DNA from 2 places in the Mesorhizobium sp. B2-3-2 genome. Region 2 is predicted to be linked to the other one. Evidence: riboswitches for the same ligand, from Rfam matches in the RefSeq annotation. Region 2 holds a riboswitch; the other holds the start of a gene.
The links. A riboswitch is a leader RNA that binds a small molecule or an ion and turns the genes downstream of it on or off. The one in region 2 is predicted to bind S-adenosylmethionine.
Positions count from the first base shown of each region.

Region 1 (11,271 bases), on a different contig from region 2:
GGCTGATGCTGGGCCTCAAATGCGCCATGCCCAACGGCAAGGTGAACATGGCGCTGCGCGACCAGCATCTGCTCGCGGTTCCGGCCGGCGACAACGTCATTCGCCTGCTGCCGCCGCTCACCGTCACGGACAGCGAGATCCACGAAGCGCTGGCGCGCATTCGCGCCGGCGCCAAGGCCCTGTCCGAGGCCATCGCCGCTGAAGCCGCGAAGTAAATTCGAAAGCTCCTGATGTCACTTCGTCATTTCACCGACCTCTCCGCCGTTTCCGAAGGCGACCTGCGCTCCATGCTGACCGACGCAGTGGAGCGCAAGGCGCGCCTCAAGGCGGGCGAGCGCTCGAAACCGCTCGAAGGCAAGGTGCTGGCGATGATCTTCGACAAGCCGTCGACGCGCACGCGCGTCTCCTTCGATGTCGGCATGCGTCAGCTTGGCGGCGAGACCATCATGCTGACCGGCACCGAGATGCAGCTCGGCCGCTCCGAGACCATCGCCGACACAGCCAAGGTTCTGTCGCGCTATGTCGATGCCATCATGATCCGTACCACCTCGCATGAGCGGCTGCTGGAGCTGACGGAGAATGCGACCATCCCGGTGATCAACGGGCTCACCGACGATACCCATCCTTGCCAGCTGATGGCCGACATCATGACCTTCGAGGAGCATCGCGGTCCGGTCGCCGGCAAGACCATTGCCTGGACCGGCGACGGCAACAACGTGCTGCATTCGCTGCTGGAAGCCTCGGCGCGGTTCCGCTTCAACCTCAACGTCGCGGTGCCCGAAGGCAGCGAGCCGGCGCAGAAGCATGTCGACTGGTCAAAGGCGCATGGCGGCAAGCTCTCCTTTACCCGCTCGCCAGAGGAAGCCGTCGACCAGGCCGACTGCGTCGTCACCGACTGCTGGGTGTCGATGGGCCAGGAGCACCGCGCGCGCGGCCACAACGTGTTTTCGCCCTACCAGGTCAACGCCAAGCTGATGGCCAAGGCAAAGCCCGACGCGCTGTTCATGCATTGTCTGCCGGCGCATCGCGGCGAGGAAGTGACGGACGAGGTCATCGACGGTCCGCATTCGGTGGTCTTCGACGAGGCAGAGAACCGGCTCCACGCCCAGAAGGCCGTGCTTGCCTGGTGTCTTGGGGCCTGAAGTGGACTTGAAGTGTCTTGGCGCTTGACGTGCCGGGGAACTTGATCTCCGGAGGCGCGATGCCTATCTGCGCGGCATCACGCAAATCAAGCGCGTTTAGACGCCTGCTCCCCAAAGGGCGGCATGGCCGCGCCCTGGAGCTTTGTCATGCTGGAAACCCATCAAGTGGCTGAACATCACCCCAAACTCGGCGAATTCGGTTACGCCGGCGATGATCACGTCGTGCCCTTCGAGGTCGGCCCGCTCGATGTGCGCGGCCGCACCGTTCAGCTCGGGCCGATGCTCGATGCGATCCTTGGCCGCCATGATTATCCCGAGCCGGTCGCCCGGCTGCTCGCGGAAGCCTGTGTGCTGACGGTGCTGCTAGGCACCTCGCTCAAGTTCGAGGGCAAGTTCATCCTGCAGACCCGCACCGACGGGCCTGTCGACATGCTGGTCGCGGATTTTTCCACGCCCTCGGCGCTGCGTGCCTATGCGCGCTTCGATGCCGACCGGCTGGAGGCGCTGATTGCGGCCGGCGAGACCTCGCAGCAAACGCTGCTCGGCAACGGTGTGCTGGCGCTGACCATCGACCAAGGTGCTCACACGCAGCGCTACCAGGGCATCGTCCAACTCGACGGCGAGACCCTGGAAGAGGCCGCGCGCACCTATTTCCGCCAGTCGGAGCAGATCCCGACCGATCTCCGGCTGTCGGTCGCCAAGCTTTTGACGCCCGGCCCCGGCGGGGCGCGCGAGCAGTGGCGGGCGGGCGGCATCCTGGCGCAGTTCCTGCCGCAGGCCTCCGAGCGCATGCGCGTTCCTGACCTGCCCGGCGGGGATGGCGATCCGCGCGAGGAGATCCACGATCCCACAGACAATTCCTGGCAGGAATTGCTGGCGCTGCTCGGCACCATCGAGCCGACCGAACTGATCGATCCGACCATCGGCGCCGAGCGGCTGCTCTACCGTCTGTTCCACGAGCATGGCGTGCGCGTCTTCGGCGGCGTTCCCGTCGCCGACCAGTGCTCATGCTCCCGCGACAAGATCCGCGGCATCCTTGAGGGCTTCTCCGCGCAGGAGATCAAGGACAGCACCGAGGACGGCGGCATCCACGTCGCCTGCGAGTTCTGCTCGACGCAATATGACTTCGACCCGGCCGAGTTTGCGGCGCAGTGAAGTGCTTCCTTCTCCCCGTCACTATACGGGGAGAAGGTGCCGGCAGGCGGATGAGGGGCAGCGCTGAGTTCGGCGTTAGGGCAGTCTTCATTCGGTGCGCGAGATAGATCTCCAGAGTCGACGCCGCCCCTCATTGTCCTGCCGGACATTTCTCCCCGTATAGTAACGGGGAGAAAGAGGCTGTCGCCGCCGCTTTCGCTAATTCACCGTTCGCCTCGTCCCTGGCAGATCCAGCGAAAACGCGGGGATGGCGATGTCGAATGTCTCGCCCCGCTCGTTGCGCATGGTGTAGTGGCCGACCATGATCCCCGACGGCGTCGAAAGCGGACAGCCCGACGTGTATTGGTAGCTGTCGCCGGGATTGAGTTCGGGCTGTTCGCCGACCACGCCGGCGCCTCGCACTTCCTCGACGCGGCCCGCGCCGTCGGTTATGTGCCAATAGCGCGACAACAGCTGCACGAATTCGTCGGACTGGTTGTCGATCGTGATCTGGTAGCCCCAGACATAGCGGTTTTCCGTAGGATCCGAGCGGTCCTCGAGATAGAACGGCCTGACCTGCACTTCTATGTTGCGCGTGACGGCGCGGTACATGAGCGGCTCCAAAAACACATCCGGTGTGGAACATTCGACGCTCTTTACGGTTCGATCAACCGTGCGCGTCCGAGTTGCCACCTCCAGGGGCAAGTGCCGACAAACAATGTCATTTGAGTGACACATGACAATGATGGTGTGCGCCAGCAATGCCGGGCGACTCGGGCGCTCTGTCGAACTGTCGAAAACGGCGGCCAAGCGGGCCGGTTTTTCTGGAGTGACCGGATATCGATGGAACTCGCTCTCATAACCGGCTCGCTTTCGATCGCTCTCATCGCCTCAAATCTCGCCAGCATCCTGCTCGCCTGCTCGCGCCTGAAACGGCGCGCCGCCATCGCGCCGCCGGCCGGCAAGCCGCTGCCTGTGTCGATCGTCATCCCGGCGCGCGGCGTCGAGCCGTTTACCCATGAGACGCTTGAGCGCGCTTTCTCGCTCGACTGGCCGCGCTACGAACTGATCTTCTGTGTCGCCCATGCCGACGACCCCGCGGTCAAGCCGATCCGCGCCGCCATCGCCCGCTTTCCAGCCGTACCGGCCCGCCTGCTTACCGGCGACGACCGCATCAGCGCCAACCCGAAACTGAACAATTGCGTCAAGGGCTGGGAGGCTGCGCGCCACGACTGGGTCATTCTCGCCGATTCCAACGTGCTGATGCCGAAAGACTACGTCCAGCACCTGATGGCGGCATGGCGGCGGGACACCGGCCTGGTTTGCTCCACGCCGATCGGTTCACGCCCTGACGGTTTCTGGGCAGAAGTCGAATGCGCCTTCCTCAACACGCTGCAGGCGCGCTGGCAATATGCCGGCGAGGCGCTTGGCCTCGGCTTTGCCCAGGGCAAAAGCATGTTGTGGAACAAGCAGATGCTCGACGCCAATGGCGGCATCCGTGCGCTCGCCGCCGAGATCGCGGAGGATGCCGCGTCGACCAAGCTGGTCAACAGGCTGGGCCTGCGTGTCAATCTCGTCGCTTCACCGTTCGAGCAGCCGCTCGGGCGGCGCATGCCGGGTGAGATCTGGTCGCGCCAGACCCGCTGGGCGCGCCTGCGCCGCGTCACCTTTCCGCTGTTCTTCGCACCCGAGATCCTGACCGGCGTGGCGGCCCCGCTCGTGCTGGCGCTGATCGCCGCGGCCAGCGCCGGCGTCAGCCTGCCCATGACAGCGCTTTGCGTGCTGGCGCTCGCCTACCTGCCGGAATGCATGCTCGCCTCGGCAAAGGGCTGGTATCTGTCGCCGCGCATCGTCGCCTCGATGATCGCACGCGACCTGATGTTGCCCGCGATCTGGGTGCGCGGTTGGCTGGGCGGGGCCGTCGACTGGCGCGGCAACGCCATGACCATCGGCACCAAGGCGGCCGAGCTCGAAGAGACGCCGTCGCGCGCTTGATGTCGGCGGTTGAGTTCGCCCTCTATTTCGCGGCCTTCAACGCCTGCGCGATGTCGTCCAGCAGGTCGTCGGTATCTTCCAGCCCGACCGACAGCCTGAGCGTGCCGGGTCCGATGCCGAGCTCGGCGCGCGCTTCGTCGCTGAGGTTCTTGTGCGTCGTCGTCGCCGGATGGGTGATCAGGCTTTTGGCGTCGCCGAGATTGTTCGAGATCAGGACGATGTCGAGCGCGTTCTGCAAGGCGAAGGCACCCTGCTTGCCGCCCTTGACGTCAAAGCAGATCAGGGTGGAGCCGCCCGACATCTGCTTCTTCACGACGTCAGCCTGCGGATGGTCGGCGCGACCGGGATAGATGACGCGGGCGATCTCCGGCTGCTCGGCCAGGAAATCGGCGATCTTGCCGGCGCTTTCCGTCTGCTGGCGCACGCGCAGCGGCAGCGTTTCCAGGCCCTTCAGCAGCGTCCACGCGTTGAACGGCGACAGGCTGGGGCCGGTATGGCGGAAATAATCGTGCAGGTTCTCGTCGATCCACTTCTTGTCCGACAGGATGACGCCGCCGAGACAGCGGCCCTGGCCATCGATGTGCTTGGTCGCCGAATAGACCACGACATGCGCGCCGAGCTGCAACGGCTTCTGCTGCAGCGGCGTGGCGAAGACATTGTCCACGACCAGCCGCGCGCCGATCGAATTGGCAAGCGAAGCGACGGCTGATATGTCCACCACCTCAAGCGTCGGGTTGGTCGGGCTTTCCAGGAAAAACAGCTTGGTGTTGGGCCGCACCGCCTTTTCCCAGTTGGCGATGTCGGTGCCGTCGACCAGCGTCGCCTCGATGCCGTAACGCGGCGCCAGCGTCTCGACCACCCAGCGGCAGGAGCCGAACAGCGCGCGCGCCGCAACGATATGGTCGCCGGCCTTGACGCTGCACAGGAGTGCCGCCGTCACCGCCGCCATGCCGGACGCGGTGGCGCGCGCGTCCTCGGCGCCTTCGAGCGCGCACATGCGCTTCTCGAACATGTCTACGGTCGGATTGGCGTAGCGCGAATAGATGAAGCCCGGTTGCTCGCCCTTGAAGCGGGCTTCGGCGGCTTGGGCCGTCTCATAGACATAGCCCTGGGTCAGGTATATCGCCTCGGAGGTTTCACCGAAGCCGGAACGCAGGGTCCCGCCATGCACGAGTGCGGTCTGAGGCTTCCAGTTGCGCGTCTTGCTCGTCATCGTCCTATCCAAACACAAAAAAACCGGCCGCGAAAAAGTCGCAACCGGTCCATACGGCCTTGCGGCCCGACGGTCCTTTAGCGACTTGTTTAACGTGGCTGCAAGCCGACCGGCCAAATCACCACGGGATAACGACCCTTTAGACCCGCGCCACGCTTGCGTCAATTGCCGGCTTCATTAAGAGATTTGTACCAGCAGAGCGGAGCCAGACTTTGCGGCAGACAGGAATTCTTCCCGATCAGGACATTGCGGCGCTGTTCCAGTCCGGCGCGCTGAAGTCGTCGCGTGCGCTCGACGCCGACCAGATCCAGCCGGCCAGCCTTGATCTGAGGCTCGGCGACAAGGCGTGGCGGGTGCGCGCGTCCTTCCTGCCGGGTCCCAATCACAAGGTCAGTGAAAAACTCGACCGGCTGAAGCTGCACGAGATCAGCATGGCCGACGGCGCCGTTCTGGAAACCGGCTGCGTCTACATCGTGCCCCTGCTCGAAAGCCTGGCGCTGCCGGCGGAAATTTCGGCGTCCGCCAATCCCAAGAGCTCGACCGGGCGGCTCGATATCTTCACCCGCGTGATGACCGATCGCGGCCACGAGTTCGACAAGATCGCCGCCGGCTATCATGGCCCGCTCTATCTCGAAGTCAGCCCGCGCACCTTCCCGATCGTCGTGCGCGCCGGCTCGCGCCTTTCGCAGATACGCTTCCGCACCGGCAATGCGCTGCTCTCGGAAGCAGAGTTGCATCAATTGCACCGGGCCGAAATGCTGGTCGCCACCGAACCGCCGAACATCTCCGGCGGCGGCATTGCATTGTCGATCGATCTCAACGGCGACAGTGACGGGCTGGTCGGCTATCGCGGCAAGCACCATACCGGCCTCGTCGATGTCGACAAGCGCGCGGCGCAGGAGATCGTCGACTTCTGGGAGCCGATCCACAAGAGCGGCGCCGGCGAGCTGGTGCTCGATCCGGACGAGTTCTACATCCTCGTCAGCCAGGAAGCGGTGCATGTGCCGCCGCTCTACGCGGCCGAAATGACGCCCTTCGATCCCTTGGTGGGCGAGTTCCGTGTCCACTATGCCGGCTTCTTCGATCCGGGCTTCGGCCACTCGGCGGCCGGCGGCACCGGCAGCCGCGCCGTGCTCGAAGTGCGCAGCCATGAGGTGCCGTTCATCCTCGATCATGGCCAGATCGTCGGCCGGCTGGTCTACGAGCATATGCTGAAGCGGCCGCAGGCGCTTTACGGCACCGAGCTCGGCTCCAACTACCAGGCGCAGGGCCTGAAGCTGTCCAAGCACTTTCGCGCCGCGCCCTGAACGCTCATCACCGTCAGGCAAGATACTTGCCTGCGCCGGCCCGCCATGCTTGGCTGCCTCGCCGGCCGCCGACGTGGCGGTGCTCAAGGGGAATGAAAATGCAGATTTCGAAATGGATCATATCGACGGCGGCCGCCGCCATGCTGACGCTTGGTGCCGGCGCCCTGTCGGCGCATGCGGCGGAGAAAATCAAGATTGGCACCGAGGGCGCCTACCCGCCGTTCAACACCATCACGCCCGACGGCAAGGTCGAGGGCTTCGACATCGACATCGCCAACGCCTTGTGCGCGCAGATGAAGGTCGAATGCGAGATCGTCACCCAGGACTGGGACGGCATCATCCCGGCGCTGCAGGCCAAGAAATTCGACGCCATCATCGCTTCGATGAGCATCACCGAGGAGCGCAAGAAGCAGGTCGCGTTCACCCACAAATACTATACGACGCCGCTGTCGCTCGTCGCCCTGAAGGACAGCGACATCGCCTCGACCGAACCGGCGGCGCTCGCCGGCAAGACGGTCGGCGCCCAGGCGGCGACCACGCAGGCCAACTACGCCCAGGACGTCTATGGCAAGGCCGGCGCCGAAGCGAAGCTCTATCCCACCCAGGAAGAGGCAATCACCGATCTCCAGAACGGCCGCCTCGATGCCGTCCTTTCCGACAAGTTCGTGCTGATGGACTGGATGAAGAAGGCGAGCGACGGTTGCTGCAAGATGGTCGGCGACGTCAAGGGCACCGAGACCGAAGCCGGCATTGCCGTGCGTCTCGAGGATACGGCGCTGCGCGACAAGCTCAACGCAGCCATCGACGCCATCGTCGCCGACGGCACCTACAAGAAGATCCAGGACAAGTATTTCGACTTCGATATTTATTGAGATGGAAGCTGCCGATCTCCTCCCACCAGGGAGGAGATCGCGCTCATCTCACAGCGCCTTCACCGCCACCTTCACCGGCTTTTCGATTTCGAGCGGGTTGCGCAGCGGCAGGCCGAAATCCCCGGCCTCGATCTCGAACACGTCGCCGGCTTCGGTCTTGATGCCGTCGGCGAAGGACAGGGTCGCGGTGCCGAACATGTGCACATGCACGTCGCCTGGCTGGCGGAAAGCCGAATATTTGAAATGGTGGTGTTCGAGATTGGCGATGGTGTGCGACATGTTCGCTTCGCCCGACAGGAACGGCTTTTCCCACATCAACTTGCTGTCGCGCCAGATGCGCGAGGAGCCCCTGATGTCGGCGGGCAGGTCGCCGACCAGGATCTCCGGTCCGAAGGAGGCGTTGCGCAGCTTGGAATGGGCGAGGAAGAGGTAGTTCACGCGTTCGGTCACATGGTCGGAAAATTCGTTCGACAGCGTGAAGCCGACCCGGAACGGCGCGCCGTCGTCGCCGATGACATAGATGCCGGCAACCTCGGGCTCCTCGCCGGCGTCCTTGGCGAAGGCCGGTGACAGGAGCGCGGCACCCGGCGCCACGGCCATCGTGCCATTGCCCTTGTAGAACCATTCCGGCTGCACCCCGATCTGGCCTTTCGCGGGTTTGCCGCCTTCCAGCCCCATGCGGAACATCTTCATGGAATCGGTGAGCTGCTCCTCGCCGTCGGTGCTGAGCTTCTTGTGCATGGAATCGCGCGTCGCCGCCGAGCCGAGATGCGTCAGCCCCGTGCCGGTCAGATGCAGATGCGCCGGATCGGGATGATTGATCGGCGACAGCAGCCGCCCCTTCTTGTAGGCGGCGTCGAGATCGACGGTCTCGCCGAGCCCCTTGCGTTCGATCAGCGCGGCAAGGCCGACGCCGGTACGAGCGGCTTCCATCGCCAGCGAATAGACGCTGCGCGCGCCGTTGATGATCCGGGTCTTGCCGCCCGTGCGGGCAACGACACGGATGGTCTCGGCGTCGTCGAGAATCTGCGAGATCAGCATGATCAGTCCTCTCTCATATCTTGGCATGGCTGCCTTCTGGCAAACCCTGACCTGCGCGGCTCGGACTGGCCGTGCCACGGGTTGAACTCTTCGTCCGGATTGCGCTCGCGAGCCCGGTCCCTGAAGGACTTCTTCAAGCCGGCGAATTGCCGGCAACGCCGCGACCGTATGCCTCCTGCTTGCCTCGCCTGAAGCCTGTTCAGGCCTTGTTCTTGTTGTAGACGTCGAAGATAACGGCGCCGAGCAGCACCAGGCCCTTGACCACTTGCTGCCAGTCGACATTGACGCCCATGATCGACATGCCGTTGTTCATCACGCCCATGATGAAGCCGCCGACCACCGCGCCGATGACCTGACCGACGCCGCCCATCGCCGAGGCGCCGCCGATGAACACCGCGGCGATGACGTCGAGCTCGCTGCCGAGGCCTGCCGCCGGCACGGCTTGGCCAAGGCGCGCCGCGATGATCAGGCCGCCAAGCGCCGACAGCACGCCCATATTGACGAACACGTAAAGCGTCAGGCGCTCGGTCTTGATGCCCGACAGCTGCGCGGCCTTGGCATTGCCGCCCATCGCATAGATGCGCCGGCCGATCGTCATGCGCTTGGTGACGAAGACGAACAGCGAGATCAGCAGGCCCATGACGAGCAGCACCACCGGCAGGCCGCGGTAGCTGGCGAACTGGTAGACCAGGAACAGCGCCAGCGCGCTGCCGACCAGCGTCTTGATGACGAACAGGGTAAAGGGCTCGGCCTCATAGCCGTGGCGTTCGCGTTTGCGTCGCGTCCGCAGCCCGAAATAGGCGTAGGCCAGCACGGCGACCAGGCCCAGCACGATCGTCGTCATGTGCAGCGTCAGGCCGCTGCCCATAATCGTCTTGCCGGCTGCATTCACCGTTGGCGGGATCAGCGTCAGCGGTCCGATGACATCTGGAATGAAGCCGGAGCTGAGCGCCTTGAACTCGGGCGGCAGCGGCCCGACCGAAGATCCGCCGCCGAGCAGCGCCTGGCAGATGCCGCGGAAGATCAGCATGCCGGCCAGCGTCACGATGAAGCTCGGTATTCGATGGTAGGCGATCCAGTAGCCTTGCGCCGCGCCGATCAGGCCGCCCACGATCAGGCAGACGATGGAAACCACCAGCGGGTTGCTGAATATGCCGAGAGGCCAGATCACCATCATCATCGCCGCCAGCGCGCCGATGAAGCCGGCCACGGACCCCACGCTGAGGTCGATATGGCCCGACACGATGACCAGCAGCATGCCGAGCGCCATCACGATGATGAAGGAGTTCTGCTGCACCAGATTGCTCAGGTTCACCGGCTTGAACAGCGTTCCCGAGGTGGTGAACTGGAAGAACACCATGATGGCGATCAGCGCCAGGATCAGGCCGTATTCGCGCAGGTTCGTCGCCAGCGCCGATACGGCGATGCGTGGACGCTGCCCGACATCTTCGGCGACGTTGCTCTGCGGGGCGGGGGCGCTTTCCGTGCTCATGCTGCTTTTCCTTCTCCCCGAACGATGGCGCGCATTATTCTTTCTTGGCTTGCGTCCGCCGCGGGCATTTCGCCGACGATGCGGCCTTCGTTCATGACATAGATGCGGTCGGTGATGCCGAGCAGTTCTGGCATTTCCGACGAGATGACCACGATCGCCTTACCTTCGGCCGCAAGGCGCGCGATGATCGTATAGATTTCATATTTGGCGCCGACATCGATGCCGCGCGTCGGCTCGTCAAGGATCAGCACTTCCGGGTCGGCGAACAGCCATTTCGACAGCACCACCTTCTGCTGGTTGCCGCCGGAAAGATTGCCGGTCATCTGATAGACGCTGGAGGCGCGGATGTTGGTCTGCTTGCGATAGTCGTTGGCGACGGCAAGCTCGCGCAAATCGTCGATCACGCTGTGGCGCGACACGCCGCCGAGATTGGCCAGCGTAATGTTGTGCTTGATGTGGTCGATGAGATTGAGGCCGTAGGTCTTGCGATCCTCGGTCACATAGGCAATGCCGTGTTCGACCGCCCTGCTCACCGAGGAGACATCGATCGGCTTGCCCTTGAGCAGCACCTCGCCGGTGATGCGGCGCCCATAGGAGCGGCCGAACAGGCTCATGGCGAATTCGGTTCGCCCGGCGCCCATCAGCCCGGCAATGCCGACCACCTCGCCCTTGAGCACATTGATGTCGATGCCCTTGATCACCTGCCGCTCGGCATGGAGCGGGTGAAAGACCGACCAGTTCTTCACTTCGAACACGACCTCGCCGATAGCAGGCTCGCGCGGCGGATAGCGGTCGTCGAGCGAACGGCCGACCATCGAGGTGATGATGCGGTCTTCCGAGATGTCCTTCCTGGACAGCGTCTCGATGGTTCGCCCGTCGCGGATGACGGTCACCTTGTCGGCGACCCGGTTCACCTCGTTGAGCTTGTGCGAGATCAGGATCGAGGTCATGCCTTGTCGCTTGAATTCGAGCAGAAGGTCGAGCAGCGCCTGGCTGTCCTTCTCGCTGAGCGACGCCGTCGGCTCGTCGAGGATCAGGAGCTTGACCTCCTTGCTCAGCGCCTTGGCGATCTCGA
Region 1 is NZ_VFWA01000003.1:3,515-14,785, reverse strand. Features, by position in the region: gene FJ964_RS08785 (aspartate aminotransferase family protein) at 1-215, shown strand, start outside; gene argF (ornithine carbamoyltransferase) at 231-1,142, shown strand; gene FJ964_RS08775 (Hsp33 family molecular chaperone) at 1,266-2,297, shown strand; gene apaG (Co2+/Mg2+ efflux protein ApaG) at 2,496-2,888, opposite strand; gene FJ964_RS08765 (ceramide glucosyltransferase) at 3,120-4,271, shown strand; gene FJ964_RS08760 (O-succinylhomoserine sulfhydrylase) at 4,294-5,484, opposite strand; SAM riboswitch at 5,542-5,619, opposite strand; gene FJ964_RS08755 (2'-deoxycytidine 5'-triphosphate deaminase) at 5,697-6,791, shown strand; gene FJ964_RS08750 (ABC transporter substrate-binding protein) at 6,890-7,663, shown strand; gene araD1 (AraD1 family protein) at 7,712-8,704, opposite strand; gene mmsB (multiple monosaccharide ABC transporter permease) at 8,904-10,196, opposite strand; gene mmsA (multiple monosaccharide ABC transporter ATP-binding protein) at 10,193-11,271, opposite strand, start outside.
Region 1: linked by a shared signal. The riboswitch ahead of FJ964_RS08760 (O-succinylhomoserine sulfhydrylase) and the one ahead of FJ964_RS26645 (homoserine O-acetyltransferase) in region 2 are both predicted to bind S-adenosylmethionine.

Region 2 (11,271 bases):
TCGGCGCTGGCCGCGATCCTCGTCGACGGCCATGGGGAGCGCATCATCGTGCCTTTCTACGATCAGCGCGCCCAGGCCGATCCCGACGGCTTGCCGGTCGCCGATCTCACCGCTTTCGATGCCGTGCTGGTCGATGTGCGCTGGCCGGGTGCGGCAGCGCTGGCGCTCAGCGCTGCGCGCGCTGCCCGCCGCCCCGGGATTCTCGATGCCGACACCGCGCCATTGGCAGTGCTGGAGCGGCTGTTGCCGCTCGCCTCGCACATCGTCGCCTCCGAACCGGCGGCGCGCATCGTCTGCGGCCAGGCAGCGGACCCGCAGGCCGCATGCGCCTCCCTTGCGTCGCGCACCGGGGCCTTCGTCGCGGTAACCGCAGGCGGCGCTGGAACATGGTGGCATGACAGGCAGGCAGGCTGCGTGCGCCACGTCGCTGCGCCAAAGGTCAAGGTGGTGGATACGCTGGCAGCCGGCGACGTCTTTCATGGTGCCTTCGCCGCGGGGTTGGGGCAAGCCATGCCGATCGAAGAGGCGCTACGCTTTGCCAGCGCGGCCGCGGCACTCAAATGTCAGCGCTTCGGCGGCAGGCTGGGCGCGCCGAACAAGGCCGAGACGCTGGCGATGATGACGGCGACCTGGCCTGAAGAAGCCTAGTTTTTCGCCGGATGTTCGATCGCCTGGCGGCCGAAATCCGGCACGTCGATGTCCTGGCCGGCCTCGATGATCGAGCGGCGCACGGCGCGGGTGCGGGTGAACAGGTCGAACAGCTTGTCGCCGTCGCCCCAGCGGATCGCCCGCTGCAGAAAAGCCAGATCCTCCGAGAACCGCGCCAGCATTTCCAGGATCGCATCCTTGTTGTGCAGGCACACGTCCCGCCACATGGTCGGATCGGAGGCAGCGAGACGCGTGAAGTCGCGGAAACCGGAAGCGGAATATTTGATGACTTCCGTCTTGGTCACCGATTCCAGGTCATCAGCGGTGCCGACGATGTTGTAGGCGATGATGTGCGGCAAATGCGAGACGATGGCCAGCGTCATGTCGTGATGCTGCGGATCCATCGTGTCGATGTTGGCGCCGCAACGGCGCCAGAATTCGGACAGCTTTTCCAGCGCGTCCGTATCCGTGCCCGGCAGCGGCGTGAAAATGCACCAGCGATTGTCGAACAGATCGGCGAAACCGGCATCGGGCCCTGATTTCTCCGTGCCGGCCAGCGGATGGCCGGGAATGAAATGCACGCCGCCGGGTATATGCGGCTGCATCTGTGCGATCACGGAAGCCTTGGTCGAGCCGACATCGGTGACGATGGCGCCTCTCTTCAGCGCCGGCGCGATCTCCTGCGCCACCGCGCCGGACGAGCCGACCGGCACCGAGACGATAACCAGGTCGGCATCGCGGACCGCTTCCTTGGCATCCATGGTGTAGGAGGAGCCCAGCCCAAGCTCTTGCGCCCGCGCCAGCGTTGCGGCACTGCGCGTCGAGATGGCGACATGGCCGGCCAGGCCCTCGCGGCTGATGACCCGTGCCAGCGACGAGCCGATCAGGCCGATGCCGACAAGCGCGATCTTTTCGAACATCGGTGATGCCATGGCGTTCTAGCTTTTCAGGAATGTCGTGAGTTCCGCGACAACGCCGCGATTGGCCTCTTCGGTGCCGACGGTCATGCGCAGCGCGTTGGGAAATCCGTAGCCCGAAACACGCCGCAGTATGTAGCCGCGCTGGGTGAGATAATCGTCCGCCGCCGCGGCCGAATGCTTGCCGTCGTCGGGAAAATGAATGAGGAGGAAATTGCCGACGCTCGGCGTTACCCGCAACCCGAGCCCGGTCATCTGCTCGCTCAGCCAGGCCAGCCAGGTCTCGTTGTGCGCGACGCTGCGCTCGACATGGGCGCGGTCGCGCACGGCGGCGATGCCGGCCTCGATCGCCGTCGCATTGACATTGAACGGGCCGCGTATGCGGTTGATCGCGTCGACGATGTGCATCGGCCCATACATCCATCCGATCCGCGCCCCGCCAAGTCCGATCTTGGAGAAGGTGCGGGTCATGACCACGTTCTGCGAGCTGCCCGCCAGCTCGATGCCGGCCTCGTAGTCGTTGCGCCTGACATATTCGGCATAGGCGGCGTCGAGCACCAGAAGCACGTTCTTCGGCAGGCCGGCATGCAGGCGGCGCACCTCCTGGAACGGCACGTAAGTGCCGGTCGGATTGTTGGGATTGGCGAGGAACACGATCTTCGTACGTGGCGTTACGGCCGCCAGGATCGCATCGATGTCGGCGCGCTCCTCGGTCTCCTTGACCGCGACCGGCGTCGCACCCGCCGACTGGATGTAGATCTTGTAGACCATGAAGGCATGTTCGGTGAATATGGCCTCGTCACCGGGCGCGAGATAGGTCTGCGCCAGCAGGCCGAGGATCTCGTCGGAGCCGTTGGAACAGATGATGTTCTGTGCGTTGAGACCATGCACCTCGGCGATTGCCTCGCGCAGGCGCCGGGCGGTGCCGTCGGGATAGACGTCGAGCTTGGCGGCGACCTCGCGGGCGGCCTCGATTGCCTTCGGCGAGGGGCCGAGCGGGTTCTCGTTCGACGACAGCTTGTGGACCTTGTCCACCCCGGCGGGGGCCGCGCTCTTGCCCGGCACATAGGCCTGGATGTCCATAATGCCCGCGCGCGGGGTTGGACGTGCCTTGTCCGGGGTCTGGCTCATGTCGCAAAAATCCGTCGAGAACACTTCCATCTGAAGCCGCTGCGGAAATACAAGCCATGGCCCGCAATGTCGAGAGGTGGCAGTGGTGCCAGCAGGCGGCATTGACGGCGAGGCAGGTGAGTTCTAGAAGGGCAGCAACAGTTCCGTGGTGATTTGGCCGGTCGGCTTGCAGCCACGTTAAACAATTCGCTAAAGGGCCGTTTGCGTGACGTAACCGGCTTTGCGAAGGCATTGCCGGTTTTTTATTGTCCGCGGCCGGCCGGACACAGTGTCGGCCCGTATTCGGTTTCCGACAGACACGTCGTGCGATGTAAGAGGATGCGATGGCCGCTCAGCGCGCTGGCAGAACCAACAACGAGGCAGACCAACCGTCGAGCCCGGTCGTGCGCTTCGGCGCCGACAAGCCGCTCAAGCTCGACGCCGGCACGCTGCTGTCGCCGTTTCAGATCGCCTACCAGGCCTATGGCACGCTGAACGACGCCCGTTCCAACGCCATTCTCGTATGCCACGCATTGACCGGCGACCAGCATGTCGCCAGCACCAATCCGGTGACCGGCAAGCCGGGCTGGTGGGAAGTGTTGATCGGCCCCGGCAAGATCATCGACACAAACCGCTTCTTCGTCATCTGCTCAAACGTGATCGGCGGCTGCCTCGGTTCCACCGGTCCGGCCTCCACCAATCCCGCTACCGGCAAGCCCTATGGGCTCGACCTTCCGGTCATCACCATCCGCGACATGGTGCGTGCCCAGCAGATGCTGATCGACCATTTCGGCATCGAAAAACTGTTTTGCGTGCTCGGCGGGTCGATGGGCGGCATGCAGGTGCTGCAATGGGCGTCGAGCTATCCGGAACGTGTTTTCTCGGCGCTGCCGATTGCCACCGGCGCGCGGCATTCCTCGCAGAACATCGCTTTCCACGAGGTTGGCCGGCAGGCCGTGATGGCCGACCCAGAATGGCATGGCGGCAAGTATTTCGACCACGGCAAACGCCCGGAAAAGGGGCTCGCCGTGGCGCGCATGGCCGCCCACATCACCTACCTGTCGGAAGCAGCCTTGCACCGGAAGTTCGGCCGCAACCTGCAGGACCGCGAAGCTCTGACCTTCGGCTTCGACGCCGACTTCCAGATCGAGAGCTATCTGCGTCACCAGGGCATGACGTTCGTCGACCGTTTCGACGCCAATTCCTATCTCTACATGACACGGTCCATGGATTATTTCGACCTCGCCGCCGATCACGGCGGCAGGCTGGCTGACGCTTTTGCGGGCACCAAGACCCGCTTTTGCCTGGTGTCGTTCACCTCGGACTGGCTGTTTCCGACCGAGGAGAGCCGCTCGATCGTCCATGCGCTGAATGCCGCCGGCGCGTCGGTGTCCTTCGTCGAGATCGAGACCGATCGCGGGCACGACGCCTTCCTGCTCGACGAGCCGGAACTGTTCGCCGCCATCAACGGCTTCATCGGCTCGGCCGCGCGAGCGAGAGGGCTCGGCGCATGATCCCGCAGAATTGCAGACCTGTCGGTCACGGATCACGCGCCACGACAAGGGGCAAGCCATGAGCGTCAACCGCGCCCAACGCGTCGATCTCGAGGTCATCGCCGGTCTGATCCCGCCGCAATCGCGGGTGCTGGACGTCGGTTCCGGCGATGGCTCGCTGCTCGAGCTTTTGCAGGAGACCAAGCAGATCGACGGCCGCGGACTGGAACTGTCGCAGCGCGGTGTCAACGAATGCGTGGCGCGCGGCCTCTCCGTCGTCCAGGGCGACGCCGACAAGGATCTTGAATTCTATCCCGACAAGGGTTTCGACTTCGTCGTCCTGTCGCAGACCTTGCAGGCGACCCGCAACCCGAAGCTCGTTCTCGACGAACTGCTCAGGATCGGCGAACACGCCATCGTGTCCTTCCCCAATTTCGGCCACTGGCGGGTGCGCCTGTCGCTGTTCGTCAAAGGCCGCATGCCGGTGACCAAGGACCTGCCCTATTCCTGGTACGACACGCCAAACATCCATTTCTGCACCATCCGCGACTTCGTCAATTTGTGCGAGGAGCTTGGCGCGAGCGTGGAAAGGGCAACCGCGCTCGACGCCAACGGCCAGAAGATCGGCCTGTCGATGCCGTGGTGGTTCTGGAATTTCTTCGGCCAGCAAGCGGTGTTCTTGTTGAAGCGATAAGGCACGCCGCTTCATTCCAGGACATCCGTGGCCTTGTGTGGATGTTCGACGCCGTCGACGAACACCACATCGGCGGTCGAATTGTCCGTCCGCAGCGGCAGTATCGCCTGATAGGCAGCTGAATCATACCAGCGGCGCGCACGCTGTTTGTCCGGAAATTCGATGATGATGAGATGCCCCGGCCAGTCATTCTCGATCATCTCCACATCGCCGCCATGGACCAGGAACCGGCCGCCGAAAGGTTCCAGCGTGGCATCGATCTTCTGCAGGTATTCGACAATCTGCGGGCCCATCTTGACCCGGCGCATGTGAGCGACGGCATAAGCGGTCATGGCGTAACTCCCTTCGGTTCGAGGCCGACGACCGGCCGCGCAAGGCAATCTGCCCAACCATCGGCCAGGATGCGATTACCTCCGAGGTCATCGAATAGCTGCGACCCGAGGCAGGCAACGCTGTCTTCGGCTTGGCCTTGAAGACAGGTCTGGGCTTCGTCCGCCGGATGCTTCAGATGCTCATCGGTCAAGTTCCGGGAAATAGGGATCCGACAGAAACCGCCTGTCCCGCTCCCCAAGCAGGCAGTCGACCGGCGGGTCGGCGTCGACGCGGGTGATTGCGGGCCTGTCCCGAATGCCACTTACTTCGAGGATCAGCTTACGCCGGATCGCCGTCGAAAATTCGGCGGCTGTATAAATCGGCAGCACGAAGGAGCCCGGCCCGCCGGTTACGCACTGGGCGTAGTACCGGTCGAGATGGCTGAAGGTGGGCGATGGATTGATCAGGATCGGCAGGCCGTTGATGACGATGCCTCTGGCGTTTGCCGCATCCCGCGTGGCGGTGACGGGCGGCCCGATATTGTTTGGTCCGTCACCGGAAATATCGATGACGCTGCGTTCGCTTTCGAAAGCGGTGCGGTCGAAAAGCCCCGCGCCGAAGGCGAGCGCGCCGGAGATCGACGTGCCGCGGAAGCTGCGGAACGGACGGGCCGCGATCTTGTCGGCAAAAGCGTTGGCGCTCTCAGCGCCGTCGATGACCTGCCAGCCGATGAGCGCGTCGTCGCGCACGGTACCGGCCCATTCGAAATAGGTGAGCGCGATGCGACCAGCGTTCCCGGCGCGGACCGCCTTGATGAAGTCGGGATGACGCAGCGCCTCCACATAGCCGGCGCGCTGCAGGGCGAACTCCTTCTCGTCCATCGACAATGAGATGTCGACCGCCAGCACCAGTTCGACGTCAACGGCCAGACTATCCGGCGCGGGCGCAGTCATGGCGGCCTCGGTGCAGGCCAGGCAGGCAAGCAGGCTGAGAGCATCAAGCATGGCCGGCTCAAGCGATGTTTCCGCTGCGATCTTCCCTCGCGATCACGGCGAAATAAAGCTGCCGCATGGCGTGGCGCGGGCCAGCCCCGAGAGGTGCTATTTCTTGCGGCGAGGAGCTGCCGGCGGCGGCTCGATCGCGCCCGCCCTTATGCGTGCGGGCTTCAGGGTCGGCATGCCGGACGCCTTCACGATGGTCAGTGCGCGCGGGAAGAACTGACTGTCGTGCTGGCCGCGCCCGATATTGAGGATCGTCGCCCCGGCCAGCCGCTTCTCCAGCATCGACAGCACCCGCCGCAGCGTCGGCCCGTCGAAGGCATCGAGAGCCTCATCGATGATCACCCATTTCGGGTGCCGCAGCACGAGCCGAGCGAAAGCCAGCAGGCGCAGTTCGTCGTCGGCCAGTTCATGCTCCCAGCGCGCGCTACGGTCGAGCGACGACGACAGGCGCTCCAGGCCGATCTCGGCCAGCACGGCCGAAATATCGGCATCGCTTGCCGGCGCAACCCCGTCGACGCGGTCGAGCACTTCTCGCAGCGTGGCGGTCGGGAAGTAGGGCGTGCGCGGCACGAAGATGGGCATCTCTCCCGCCGGCATGCCGATGCGCCCGCTCCCCCACGGCCACAGGCCGGCAATGGCGCGAAAGAACAGCGTCTTGCCCGCGCCCGGCTCGCCGGTGAGCAGGACGCGTTCGCCGGCGTGGATCTCGACATGCTGTTCGGCGAGCCTCGTGCGCCCCTCGGGCGAGGCCACTTCGAGTTTCTCGAAGGTCAGCTTGCGGTTTGCATTCTCGCCGAATTCGATGCGCTTTTCCTGGTCGTGCAGCACATCGGTCTCATCCAGCGCAATGCGGAAATCGGCGACGCGCATCAGCGTCGCGCGCCAATCGGCGATGCTGCCGATATTATTGATGAACCAGCGCAATGAGGAATGGACCTGATTGAAGGCGCCGACCGCCATCATCAGCCCGCCGAAACTGATATCGCCCGCGAAATAGACCGGCGAAGCGACCAGAATGGGAGCCACCACGGTGATCCAGCCATAGGTGTCTGTCACCCAGGCGAGATTGATCTGGGCGCTGTAGATGCGCCGCATGGCCCCGAGCACGGTGCCGAGATCGATTTCCAGCCGCCGCCTGGCGTCGGGCTCGCTGCGGGCGAGCGCGATGGCATCGATGTTCTCGTTGACGCGCACCATCGAGGAACGCAGCTCCGCCTCGCGTGTGTAACGGTCGCTGTTGAGGCGGATCAGAGGCCGTCCGACCAGCCAGCTCAGCCAGGAAGCCGTTCCGGCATAGAGGATGGCCGCCCACACCATGTAGCCCGGTATGGCGAGCGACGTTCCGCCGATATGGAAGACGAAGCCCGAGGACAGCTCCCACAACACGCCGACGAAGGAGGCGAGCAGGATTAAGGATTGCAGCAGGCCAACCCCAAGATCCGTCGACAGGTCGGAAAGATGGCTCGCATCCTGCTGCATGCGCTGGTCGGGATTGACGCCGATGGCGCCCGCATGCGCCAGGCGAAAGGCGCGCGCCGGCCGCATCCATCCATCGATCAGATCGAGCGTCAGCGCCTCGCGCAGCTTCAGCCGGATCGTCTGATTGAGCCAGGTCTGGCCGACATTGAGCACAAGAAGCCCACCGGCGATGGCGGCAAAAATGGCGAGCTGGTGCAGGAAGGCCTGCATGTCGCGGCGTGCAAGCGCATCGTAGAAAGGCTGGTTCCAGCGGTTGAGCAGAACCTGGCCGATCGAGGTCGCGACAATGACGGCAACCATCCCGATGGAAGCCCAGCGTAGCCCTTTGCGGACCGGCGATCCGGCAAGCGCCAGCTTGATCGTCGCCACCTGGTCACGCAGGCTCGAGGCTTCGACCGCCGCGATAGGCCGGGCAGAGGCATCATTGTCCGGTTGATCGGCCATGAACTGAAGTCCTTGCATTCAGAGGCGGCGCTGAAACCGGCGGGAGAGCAGTGACGGCATCGGTCCTCAGCCAGGCTGCGGGCCCGTCAGCGACAGATAGGTCGCGAAATGCCGTCTGGCGCAAATTTCCAGCATGATCACGAAGGTGTCATTCGCGAACCCGGCGATGTCGCGGCCCCGGTCTCTATCCGCCGGCCGAGCCGCGTTGCTGCATGCGGCGAAAGCACCGGCACGAAAACCCGTCGGGAAGCGCGCTGGGCGGCCGGCACGCCCTGATAGAGCCGCTTCTGCGCCTCGACCACGATGACGCCGGAAAAGATCGGCCACAGCCGCCGGCCGGCACGCTCCAGCATATTGTGGAAGCGCATCATGAAACGCCGCCGCGATGGCGGAAAGAACAGGGCGTCGGACCAGGCGGCGGGCGTGAAATTCGCCTCGCGCAGCAATTCGGTGAGCTGACCGCGCGAGAAGGGCCTGCCATTGCCGAACGGCGTGTGCTCGAACCGCGCCCAGACGCCGCGCCGGTTGGGCACGACGATGACCACCCGGCCGGCCGGCGACAGCACGCGCCAGATCTCGTTCAGCGTTTCGCGGGGGTTTTCGACATGTTCGAGCGAATGCACGAGCAGCATGCGGTCGATGCAGGAATCGACCAGCGGCAGTTCCTCGTCGAAAACCAGGGCCGTCGCGGTCGGCCCCGTCGCCGGCCAGACCACGGCGCCCTGCGTCGCCGGCATGAAGGCGAACACCCGCTCGGCGTCGCTGCCGAACCGTTCCAGCCACGGCAAGGTGTAGCCGAGCCCCACCAGCCGCTCATTGGGGACGGTGGCCCATATCGATGACAAGGCCATGGTGATCGAATGCTCGGCGAAGCGACCAAGCGCTGTCGAATAGAAGGAGCGGAGATCGACGATGTCGGAATGCATGTCAGGGATGTAGCCGCGATATCGGCGGGTTTCAACAAAAGGCCGTGAGGTCCCAAGATCCCGGATGTCGAATGACATCCTGACATCAGTCATCTTCGGGATGACATCTGCGCGTCGGCGTCCTATGTCTGCGGCGAAGATGGAGAGATGCGATGGCGGTCGAAATCGAACAGTTCATGTGCCGCAGCGACAATTTCGGCGTGCTGGTGCATGACCCCAAAAGCGGTCAGACCGCGCTTATCGATGCGCCGGAAGAGGCGGCGATCCTGGCCGCGGTCAAGCGCACCGGCTGGACGCCGACTGTTATCCTGACCACGCATCACCATGTCGACCATGTCGAGGCCAATCTGGCGCTGAAGCAGCGGTTCAAGCTGCGCATCGTCGGTCCCGAAGCGGAAAAGGCCAGGATCCCCGGCATTGACGACACGGTCGAGGACGGTTCGGTCCTGCATCTCGGCGAAGAACGTATCGAAGTGATCGCCACCCCCGGCCACACCGCCGGCCACGTCTCCTATCACCTGCCGGCATCGAAAGTGACGTTCACCGCCGACACGCTGTTCGCGCTCGGTTGCGGGCGGCTGTTCGAATGCAAGCCGCCGGTGATGTTTGGATCCCTGAAGAAGCTCGCTGCACTGCCTGCCGCGACCGTGGTCTATTGCGGGCACGAATACACGCTCGCCAACGCCCGTTTCGCGCTGAGCGTCGACCCGACCAATTCGGCATTGAAGGAACGCGCGGCAAAAATTGAAGCGTTGCGCGCCGATAACAAGCCGACGCTGCCGACCACGATCGGCGACGAATTGTCGACCAACCCTTTCCTGCGCTGGCACGATCCGGCAATCCGCAGGCATCTCGGCATGGAGGAGGCGTCGGACGTCGAGGTTTTTGCCGAGATCCGCAAGCGCAAGGATAATTTCTAGGCCAAGCGACACTGGTCGAAACCATGACGAGTTCCGCAGGAATCATCGCCCTCCTTGGCATGAAGCCGCACCCGGAAGGCGGCTGGTACACGGAAACCTTTCGCGACGGTGGCGGCGGGGCCCGAGGCCACTCGACGGCGATCTATTTTCTGCTGGAGCAGGGCCAGGTTTCCGCCTGGCATCGGGTCAGGGATGCCGCCGAGGCGTGGCACTTCTACGCCGGCGCGCCGCTGGCGTTGTCGATATGGGAAGAAGGCGGCCCAAGGGCTAACCGGGTGATCGAGCAGGTGCTCGGCATCGAGTTCGCCGCCGGCGAGCGGCCGCAAATCGTCGTGCCGGCGGGCTGGTGGCAATCGGCACGCAGCCTGGGCGAGTGGACACTGGTCGGCTGCACGGTGGCGCCGGGCTTCGACTTTGCGGCGTTTGAACTGGCGGAGCCCGGCTGGCGGCCAAAACAGCCTTAACGCAGCAGGAAACCAAGCGTGATCGCGAGTTGGGCGGTGTAGTAGAGCACCCAGACCGCCAAACGCATCCAGGCGCGATGCGGCGAAATGGCGGCCGCCAGGAACCGTTCCGTGGCCAGCAGCGCGTCTGAGGCCATGAACAGAATGGCGCCGCCGATAACAGCGGCACTGCTCGTCGTCAGCGCCGAAATGCCCATGGCGAGGATGGCCGCGACATAGCCCGCGACCGGGGCCCGCAGGGCCGGGCCGATGCGGCGCCACAGCGCCGCCAGCATGAGGATCACGAACACCGCCATGACAAGTGTGATTGCCGCGCGCCAGGGTTCGGCCGCCAGCACTCCCATCCCCTCGCCGCTGCGCAGGAACAGCACGACATAGACGATATGCGCGGCGAGAAAGCTGCCCAGCCCGCCCAGAAACATCTTTTCGCCATCGCGCGACAGGAAGGCGTCGCCGATGGCGCTCAGTGCAAGGGCGGCGACCAGCAGCAGCGGCCCGCCCTGCATCGCCGCCAGCACGGCAAGCATGGCGACAGCGAGGGTTTTTGCCGCCGAACGGGCGAGCGTCGGCGCCATGCCTGATGTGAAGGCGTAGACGACCGCCGCCACCAGCGAAAAGATCAGCGTCGCATTGGCGTTGCCGTCGATGCCGCCTGGAAACGGCATCGTCATGCCCGGGCTCCGCCTTCGGATGCCCCGGCTCCGCCTTCGGATGCCCCGGCTCCGCTTTCGGATGCCCGGGCTCCGCCTTCGGTGGGCTTGCGCACGAGCAGCGACTTTGCCGCAAGTGCGGCCCCGCTGGTGATGAGCACGCAGGCCGCGACAATGCGCAGCGACGGCTCGGCGACGCCGGCCGCGATCAAC
Region 2 is NZ_VFWA01000017.1:90,130-101,400, forward strand. Features, by position in the region: gene FJ964_RS26630 (sugar kinase) at 1-648, shown strand, start outside; gene FJ964_RS26635 (prephenate/arogenate dehydrogenase family protein) at 645-1,580, opposite strand; gene hisC (histidinol-phosphate transaminase) at 1,587-2,696, opposite strand; SAM riboswitch at 2,832-2,909, shown strand; gene FJ964_RS26645 (homoserine O-acetyltransferase) at 3,020-4,189, shown strand; gene metW (methionine biosynthesis protein MetW) at 4,248-4,862, shown strand; gene FJ964_RS26655 (DUF1330 domain-containing protein) at 4,874-5,194, opposite strand; gene FJ964_RS26660 (DUF1194 domain-containing protein) at 5,375-6,178, opposite strand; gene FJ964_RS26665 (ABC transporter ATP-binding protein/permease) at 6,275-8,098, opposite strand; gene FJ964_RS26670 (methyltransferase domain-containing protein) at 8,236-9,024, opposite strand; gene gloB (hydroxyacylglutathione hydrolase) at 9,177-9,944, shown strand; gene FJ964_RS26680 (cupin domain-containing protein) at 9,968-10,408, shown strand; gene FJ964_RS26685 (lysoplasmalogenase family protein) at 10,405-11,079, opposite strand; gene FJ964_RS26690 (EamA family transporter) at 11,076-11,271, opposite strand, start outside.